3 regions of the Paenibacillus sp. FSL H8-0175 genome follow, and region 1 is predicted to be linked to each of the others. Evidence: riboswitches for the same ligand, from Rfam matches in the RefSeq annotation. Region 1 holds a riboswitch; each other region holds the start of a gene.
The links. A riboswitch is a leader RNA that binds a small molecule or an ion and turns the genes downstream of it on or off. The one in region 1 is predicted to bind cyclic di-GMP.
Positions count from the first base shown of each region.

Region 1 (3,139 bases):
TACTTAAAGAAGATTTATGACACTTCTCTATAGACCAATGACCTATAAATCCCCTATAATAACACCATTACATAAAATTTAATAAGGGGGACATTTTACCAATGAGCTGGATGCACAAACTTCCGTTAAAACAAAGAATTGTTGCCGGATGTTACCTCGTTGCCGCACTGTTTGCTATTCCTGTCTTAGTTACGTTAATGATTCTAGGTCAATTTCTCGTAGGAATTATACTAGTAGTTGTTCTTGCAGGTCTGACTTTACCTGTTGCTCGCTTCGTGGAGAGAACGCTTACATCATCTTTTGATGATATTGCTAATGTATCTCACAGTATTTCGAAGGGTGATTTCACTAGCAGAGCGGACGAAAATGGTTCAATGGGTGACGTAAGCCGCTCCTTTAACACAATGATTGATAAGCTCAAGAAGATTTTGACCGATGCATCGCAGATCACCCGTCAAGTTATGGATGCAAGCCGCGGAATCGAAGATAAGAACCAGAACCTGAAAATTGTCATGGCACAAGTAGCCTCTTCTTCTACTGAGCTCGCTCTTGGTGCAAATGAAATATCTACGGATATCGCTGATATGACAGAATCCATTAAAGACATTGAAACTAAAGTATCCAATTATACGAACTCCACCAAAGAAATGAACAGACGTTCAATACATACCTTAGAACTTGTCGAGCAAGGGCGCCAATCCGTAGATACACAGGCTGAAGGCATGCGTAAAAACATAGAGGCTACACAAAAAGTGGCTGATACTATTGAAGCTCTCTCACAAAATGCCCGCGGGATTACGATGATCACCAAGACCATCACAGAGATCGCTGAGCAGACCAACCTGCTGTCACTGAATGCCTCCATCGAAGCTGCTCGTGCCGGAGAGCATGGTCGGGGTTTTGCCGTTGTAGCTCAAGAGGTCCGCAAGCTTGCTGAGGAATCTACGGCATCCACAAAAGAAGTATTCGGCTTGGTCCGCAGCATTGAGTCAGATATTAAACAAGCCATCGATAATATCGCCATCAATGAAGAGGTTGTGCAGGTTCAGAATGAAATGATCACTCAATCTGCCCATATTTTCGCACAAATTGTACAAAGCGTGCAGTACATTACCGAGCAAATCTCTTCATTCTCTGCGGAGAGCGATCTTATGCTAGAAAGTGCCTTGAAAATTTCCAGTGCAATTGAGAATATCTCAGCAATCACCGAAGAAACTGCTGCTGGCACGGAAGAGGTATCGGCGGCTATGAATGAACAGATTAATGCCCTGCAGTCTGTTGCAGAAGAAACGGAAAAAATGACCCAGGCCGTATTTAATCTGCAAAAAACCATTCATATCTTTAAATTCTAGTTCAAAACTATCAACTGCCACCTAAGCTGAGTCTTAGGTGGCAGTTTTTTTCGCGAGGCAAAACTTCATCTCTTGGACAAGACTTTCGTCAAATTTCGAGTTTTTTTAGCGGATTATGTTGACAAAAATTAATGAGGAATATATTGTAAAGGAAAATTATTCTTATCAACTATAAATTAATATTGGCAAAATCCTCGAAAGAGGATGACGCAAAACCATGGATCTACAGCCTCATTTTTTCGTTTGAGGCCATGATTGCCAGGTTGCAGAGGAACCAGGACGGCTGAACTATTGTTCAGTCTTAGCGGTGCCTTATGCCACCAACCTGTGCTTACTATAGAGCACAGGTTTTTACTTTTTGAGTATATTGATCTGTCGTATCTATTCGGTAGATTAATAACTAATATATATCAAAAAACTTGTGAGGTGTTTCTTTTGAAGACAGTCGCAGATTACATGGCGGAAGCACTACGTAACCTTGGAGTCACCCATTCTTTTGGGATCATTGGCAAATCCATTTGTCCAATTGTTCTAAAGATGGTGGATTACGGTATTGAATTTATTCCCGGCAGACATGAAGCAAGCTCCGGATTCGAAGCAGCAGGGTATGCGCTGAAAACGGGTAACCTAGGCGTAGCATTTGGTACTTCGGGTCCTGGGGGAACTAACCTGCTTACAGCAGCAGCACATGCGAAAGCTAACAACCTACCTGTCCTATTTATTACCGGCCACCAATCCATTACAGAGCTTGGAATTCCTCAATGTCAGGACTCCACCTCTTTTCTGGCTGATTTAGCTGATATGTTCAGACCTGCCACCTTGTTCAGTAAATTGGTTGAACGTGGGGATCACTTTGGTACTATTTTTAATCATGCGATTTCTGTGGCCCTGACCAAACGGGGTCCTGTTCATCTTTGTATTCCTTTTGATGTACAAACTGAAGTATTGGAAGAATGCAATATAGTAATCCCAGAAAGAGAATCTCTAATTAGTCAAGCTAATATCGATAGAGTCATCGATGCTATTCAAGCTGCTAAGAATCCTTTGATTATTGCGGGTAAAGGAATTAACCGCTCCGGAGCACATAAAGAGCTTGTTCAACTCGCAGAAACTTTTAATATTCCTGTAGTAACATCTCCAGGTGGAAAAGGGGCTATAGTCTGGGATCACCCACTCTATCATGGTCCTATTGGCGTTGGCGGTTCGACCCACGGGGACGATTTATTGAATAAAAGCGATTTATTTATAGTGCTTGGATCACGTTTAAGTGATATGACCATCTGTAATCTTAAACGGGAGAATCATCCAGCAACTTTAATTCAATTTGATATTGATCCAACCTTTGTCGGAAAAATACTATTGTCCAAAACGATACCGGTCACTGGGGACCTGCGCGATAATTTGGTGCACTGCCTAAATCATATTGACCCAAGCACAATCACCAAACGTGAGGCTTTGGCCGATGCGGATTATTCAGAAGAGCTTCCAACCCTCAAGAATCTTTCCCTTGCTTCGGTAATGAGCACTTTAAGTGATTTGATCCCTTATAATAATTCAATTTTCGTTGATGATGGAAGTCATGGATTCCACGCTGCAAAATGGTACAAGGTTAAGAAACCGGGCAGCTTTGTTTTTGATGCGTATTTTGCTTGCATGGGTAATTCGATCGGCATGGCTATTGGTGCAAAAGTTGCAGCTCCTGAAGAAACTGTCCTCTGCATTACAGGTGATGGTTGTTTCATGATGCTCGGCGCTGAGATTAACACCGCTGTCTGCAAAGATATCCC
Region 1 is NZ_CP150299.1:4,808,201-4,811,339, forward strand. Features, by position in the region: gene MHH46_RS21475 (methyl-accepting chemotaxis protein) at 102-1,352, shown strand; cyclic di-GMP riboswitch class I at 1,527-1,623, shown strand; gene MHH46_RS21480 (thiamine pyrophosphate-binding protein) at 1,779-3,139, shown strand, end outside.

Region 2 (3,139 bases), 2.4 Mb from region 1:
GCAATATTTTTGAATCTGTCATTCTTCCTGCATGGAATAGCTGTAAAATAGCCTTTGTTCCATTTCGTTTAATAGTAGATGCTAATCGGCTGAGGCTAGGAATAAATTCATCGGAGGAAACACTAAGTTCACCTTCCCATCCTTTTCCACCCTCTTGTACATTTGCTGCCGCAGTGATGACCGCACCTACTTCGCCCGTTCTTAGCGAATAGTATTTCAATTCATCTTGTGTTACTACACCGTCATAAAAGCTCATTCGCGTGGTCATTGGAGCCATAAACACTCGGTTTTTTAATGTCAGCCCTCTGCGAAAAGTTAATGCTGTGTCTAGTGCTATCATCTTTTTCCCAACTTTCATTAAATTATATTTAGATAAATTATTATATACATGCGCATACATATAAATTACAGCAATGATTTATTCTTGTCAACTAATAAAGAACTGCTGTTGGATACAACAAAAAGCGCTGTTCCGCTGAACAGCGCTTTTCGCTCGTTATGAATCGTCCTTATTATTCTAGTTCGGCCGGTTTTACAATGGCTGCACCTTTATTATTTTTGGAATATTTAGCTTCGATTTTCGTGGTGTATGTATCTTTGGCTCCATCACTTACCAGCACATAACTCAGATCGACTGTCAGCTTTTCCGTTTGCCAGGTCTTAGTATTGACGAATAATTTCCACGTTACGCTTTTGGGTTGAACTGTCTCTCCATCCCAGAGGTTCTCCTGGTCATAGAGTTTGATTATCCCCTTAGCTGCTGTCGGATCGGTTACCGTGAATTGTAAGACTGTTTGTGCGCCAGCAGTGCTGACTTTCATGGATTTTTTATAACTTTTGACCGAATCAAGCATGGAAACAGGATCGTATTGGCCTTTAGAGTAAAAGGCATCCCATTCCGTTTTCTCCAGTCCAAGCCAATATTGTGCATCAGGATCGATTGGCTCCCCGTCATCGTCGTAACCTTCATCTTCAGATTCATCGATCAGTTCACTTCCGTCTACAAGATAGTAAAACTCCTTGTCATTGGCATATAGACTGTACGATGTTTCTAAAAGACTACTAGCGACAGTGCCTGCTGCGGCAAAATTCGGCAGACGGTTGATATCCAGCTTCAGAGTGTTGGTGTTGCTGATACGCACCCCGCTTCTTTGAATATCCTGTTTTTTGGTCACATCCAGATGGAAATTCTTTATTGCTTTGGAGGCTGCCGTTACTTTGCTGATCATCTGATCCGCGGTTACTACTGTTGAGGTAGCTGCTGACACTACTCCTGGATTAGACATCCATCCGATCGTTCCGGACAGCAATAAAGCACCTACTGCCAAACTAGTACCTATTGTTTTGAAAAAACTGTTCATGTACTTCCCCTTTCGGCCCCTTGCGATAATGTAACGCCGTATAGGTCGAAATAATAAAAGAGCTCAAAATAGACTACATATTCTTAGAGCTATCCTTTATGCTTCATAAGACATCCCTATGGCGGCCTGGCGATCATTTCCTTCTGTCGAAAGGTTTTAGACCCATGGCTTTGTGTCATCATCTTTCGATGATTTTACCTTTAACGCGGACATTCAATTAGTTTTAATAGATTACGGACGCATGTCCCACCGCTAATTTTATCATGGTTATAATTACCTGTAAACGACTTATCTTCCATTCGAATTCGCTATGATACTCAGAAGAAATACTACAATCAAAATGAAAAATGAACGATTACATACGCTTATAAGTCTTATTAATGAGAACAGCAAAGACAGGGGGTGCAGCAAAATGAGTGACCGGGAAATTTTCGAGCTCTATAAAGAACAAGTATATTATTTTTGTTACTACTTAATGAAAAATCAGGCAGATGCGGAGGATATTTCCCAAGAGGTATTTGTAAAAGTTATCTTAGCGGATAAGTCGAAGGTAAGAAACTTGAAAGCTTGGATTTTACGAATTGCTTCGAATGAGTGCAACAGTGTGATCAAAAGGCGTAAGACGGGGTGGATGAAAGAAGTACGTAATTATTTACTATCCAGGTCTGAGGAATCAAACCCTGTAGAAAAACGTTTGGATCGACAGGAAACTAAAAAAGAATTACAAGGGTTATACAGTCAGCTTCCCGACAAAATCAGAATGGTAGTAGTCCTTCGTTTTATAAACGAATTGACTGTACCCGAGATCTCTAAAGTTATGAGCATACCCGAAGGAACTGTAAAATCCAGACTGAACATGGGACTTAAAATACTAAATAGAATGGGTGGAACCCAACTAAAGGAGCTGAATAGTAATGAGTCTCTATATTGAAAAAGATAAACATATTCCCCGACCGGATTATGATTTGATGTGGACTGCCATAGAACAAGAAGCATATACACGTCAAAGAAATCTGCATGCCTCCCAGAATATTCCTAGGTCTAATAAAAAGGTTATTCCTATCAGTATTGTCTTCTCATGCCTCTTACTTGTAGCCATTCCTGTATTCGCTAGTATGACGATTAATTGGGATAAAATTGGTGGTCGAAGTGTGAGTAATGCATTAAATAACGGCATCGGTCAACAGTATAATCTTCAAACTTCCAGTTCAGGAGTAACAATGAATTTGAACGGTGTTGTAACTGATGGAGAAAAAATGAAAATGCTGTTATCACTTGATACTAAATCTGATCTATCCAAATATACTGGATTTGCTACAGAGGAAAACATCATGACTAGTGAATCCGGTGCCGAGGCAAAGGTATACGGTTATTTAGAATACGATCCTGAAAGCCAGAAACTCATTGGAGTATATGAGACACCTGATACATTAAAGGATGATAAAAAGGACTACAGGTTTGAAGCACGGAATCTCATTTTTTACAGTGATCGGAATATCCCCTTACAATCTAATCATCAAGCAGGGGATACTATCAATACTGGAGTTAAGCAATATCCAAGCCTTCAAATCGAATCCGTTCGATATGTTTCCAATCAAACCATTATCCGTTACAAAGTCGCTGCATCACCATCTGACTTAGGACGGGGTAACCCACATTTGGTAGTTAGTACTGGTGGTCAAGAGAATGAAGCAATTCCAACCATCATGCCTAACGAAGGATCGGATTTATTTATTGAACAGGTCTTCAATATAACTGAATCAGATTGGAAGGAAGCT
Region 2 is NZ_CP150299.1:2,440,479-2,443,617, reverse strand. Features, by position in the region: gene MHH46_RS10480 (NADH-dependent flavin oxidoreductase) at 1-400, opposite strand, end outside; gene MHH46_RS10475 (DUF6612 family protein) at 513-1,361, opposite strand; cyclic di-GMP riboswitch class I at 1,479-1,570, opposite strand; gene MHH46_RS10470 (RNA polymerase sigma factor) at 1,774-2,292, shown strand; gene MHH46_RS10465 (DUF4179 domain-containing protein) at 2,276-3,139, shown strand, end outside.
Region 2: another riboswitch for cyclic di-GMP. It lies ahead of MHH46_RS10475 (DUF6612 family protein); the one in region 1 lies ahead of MHH46_RS21480 (thiamine pyrophosphate-binding protein).

Region 3 (3,139 bases), 2.2 Mb from region 1:
AGCTTAAACCCCATTACATGAAGCTGGATATGAAATATGTTCAGGGTGTGTCCAGCGATCTGAACAAACAGAAAATAGCAAAGCAATTTTTAGAAAAAGCTTTAGAAATCCAATCCGTTCCTTTAGCAGAAGGTGTGGAGTTTAGAGAGGACTTTGAATGGCTTAAGCAGAGTGGTTATCAGTTGTTTCAGGGCTATTTATTTGGAAAGCCTGATCCTATTCCCAAACAGTAATCCTAATGAGTATATATCCGTCCAGAGGATGAGATGAATTTCAGGTCAGAGTCTGAGTACAGCCAACCCCCGGGGTTGTATAATTTAGGTAATTTGAAAAGGGGGACGGGATAGATATGAAATGGCATCAATTTGTAACGCGCTGGGCGGATTCTAGGGGCTTTGATGGACGAGAGATTGATTATCAATGGCCTTCTCCCTCATTTCCGGTCATCAGTATTCGCAGTAATCTAGGGCGATACTCAGGTCAAGCGTATGGCCGTGGAGGTAAACCCCGTGTGAAGACAGCCGTTGGATTAATCGCTATTGGAGATGTAGCTGTTGGCTTGATTTCCATAGGTGCGATAAGCGTGGGCGTATTATCCTTAGGAGCAATATCACTGGGAATGTGGTTAGCGATCGGAGCAATAGCACTTAGCTGGCTTGGCTTCGCAGTGGGAGCGATTGCGATTGCAGGCGTGGCTGTAGGAGCGATCGCAATCGCGGAAAAAGCGTTGGGGGCCATCGCCATAGGGGATACGGCGTTTGGTGCGATAGCGATAGGCAGGATCGCTGGGGGTGCCATAGCTATCGGACAATGGGCATATGGTGTAATCGTAGTTGGCGAACATGGTTTCGGATTAATTCCCGTCACGGGCGATGTGTGGAATTGGTTCCGGGGTTTGTTTGGATCGGAGAGTTAAGTAGACCTACAGTCCTAAAGGATGTCCTTCTCTTCCGGGATAGTCGATAAATAATATCTATCACATAAGAAAAACTAATTGCAATTACCTATACTCATTTCATACCAATTAATCATGCGATCAGATCTAGGCTTATGTTACTCTTTGAATGTATTCGAAACTTCATAGGCAAACCTATGGAAATGTAGGGACGCAAAGCTATAGGGACTAAGGTTATCATAACTATTGTCAGCCAGCTGCCAAAGAGTGCGTAACGCTTTTTGTTAAAATATAAGAAAGTATAAGTTATAAAACTATACTTAATATCTTATATTTCTCGCTTAAACGCTTACCGTCCTTATAAGGACGCCGAAGGCGTTTATGCTTGTTAAGGTTTAATAAAAATTAAGTCTTAATTTTTAGGCGACTTTATACGCAATCAAGCTACTCTTTTGGGGTAGTTTTTTTTGTGCCCATTTTTGGGCACTGGAGAGATTCATATGACATCTGGGGGTAAGAAGAGATGAAGAAAATGATTGCGATCGCTACATCGGCGGCCATGTTGGCCAGTTTTTCGAGTGAGGCAGGTTATGCTTTAGCAAGTGAGGCAAGCAAGGTAAATGTAACAAAAACAGTGGCGCAAAGTAAGGTTAACTTATTAAGCAACGCCTCGGTTATTCCGTTTGAGCTGTACGGCAAGGATGCTCTAAATGCCTATAATGAGGTTTTTAGAATGAATCCAGCAAATATTAAATCCATCACAAATAACGGTGGCAACTACTCAGGCTCGCCTATAGCTAAGGCTATGGATGGGGATATGAGCACGCATTGGGAGACTGGCAAACCGAATAGTTCAACGTTTACGAATGAGGTTGTGTTTGTTTTCAATGAGTCCACTGAATTAAATAGAATGGTATACGCGGCTAGGCAATCCGGTGCGAAAGGTAAAGGTTTTGCTCAAGAATTTGATATCTACGGCTCCACTACCGATGCGGGTGATTTTACGCTCGTGTCTTCTGGAGAATATACAGGCTCAACCGGTGATGTAGTGGAGATTCAGTTCGCACCTACGGCTTTTAAGAGACTTAAATTTGTCTTCAAAAAAGCGAACCAAGATTGGGCGAGTGCGGCTGAGTTTTCTTTTTATAAAGAGGATAGTGTCTCTGCTAAAATGAAAAAATTATTTACAGATGATACCTTGAGCCAAGTTAGTGCTGCCTTTAATACGACAGAGAAATTAACAGCTTTAGAGAATGAAGTGCAGGCACATCCACTGTATGCGCAGTTTAAAGAAGAGATAGAGAATGCAAAGATCCTTTTGAAGAACCATCAGGTAGAGGCAACGGCAGCCAAGGTTTCGAAGCTAAAAGGGTATGGAACAGCCTATGAAAATGCCTATAGCCAAGCTTATAGAATGCCGAATGCAAACGTATCAAAAGTAACGGTGAACGGTGGAAGCTACCCAGGTACGAAGCCTGAATATATGCTGGATGACCAGCCCACTACGCATTGGGAAACGAACAAAAACAATGATGCAAGCTTCACGAATGAAGTCGTGTTTGAACTAGCGCAAGCGGAAGTGCTGGACAGAGTGGCTTTTTTGGCTAGAGATAACCGCAAAGGATTCCCAGAGGCTTTTGAAATCTATGCATCAGAGACGAGTAAAGGAGAGACCTTCCAACTTGTATCTAGCGGAACCGCGATTAGTACCAATGACTTTCTGGAATTTAAATTCGAACCGACGAAGTTTAAAAGATTAAAATTTAAGTTCACAAAAGCTAATATCAACAGACCTTTTGCGGCTGAATTTAGATTTTATACAGAAGATAAAGTAAGCGAAGCTGTAAATGGTATTTTCACAGATGGAACGATGAGTGCGGTTGTGCCTGCTTATAATAGCGTCGAAGCAATCAACGAATTAGAAGAAGCGGCAAAAGTACATCCGCTCTATCCAATCCTGAAAGATTCTTTGGATTTAGCTAAGAGGCTAGTGAATGGTGAAGTTCAAACCGAAGGCACCATCATTGAGGCGGAACAACGTGGAGATATGAAAAAGCATGCGCAGGAAAACCTGAGAATTGGTTTTGGTACGAACAACCAGCCTACAGGTCTCGTTGCAATGCCTGGAGATACGATCAACGTTTATGTGGATGCAGCTTCTAACGATAAGCTACCTTCTTTAGTCTTTTCTCAACAAGAGGCCGCTTGGAATGTTTGGGCTAGAGGTGTGCAATTGCGTCCAGG
Region 3 is NZ_CP150299.1:7,000,776-7,003,914, reverse strand. Features, by position in the region: gene MHH46_RS31055 (EAL domain-containing protein) at 1-233, shown strand, start outside; gene MHH46_RS31050 (hypothetical protein) at 350-916, shown strand; cyclic di-GMP riboswitch class I at 1,074-1,160, shown strand; gene MHH46_RS31045 (NPCBM/NEW2 domain-containing protein) at 1,419-3,139, shown strand, end outside.
Region 3: another riboswitch for cyclic di-GMP. It lies ahead of MHH46_RS31045 (NPCBM/NEW2 domain-containing protein); the one in region 1 lies ahead of MHH46_RS21480 (thiamine pyrophosphate-binding protein).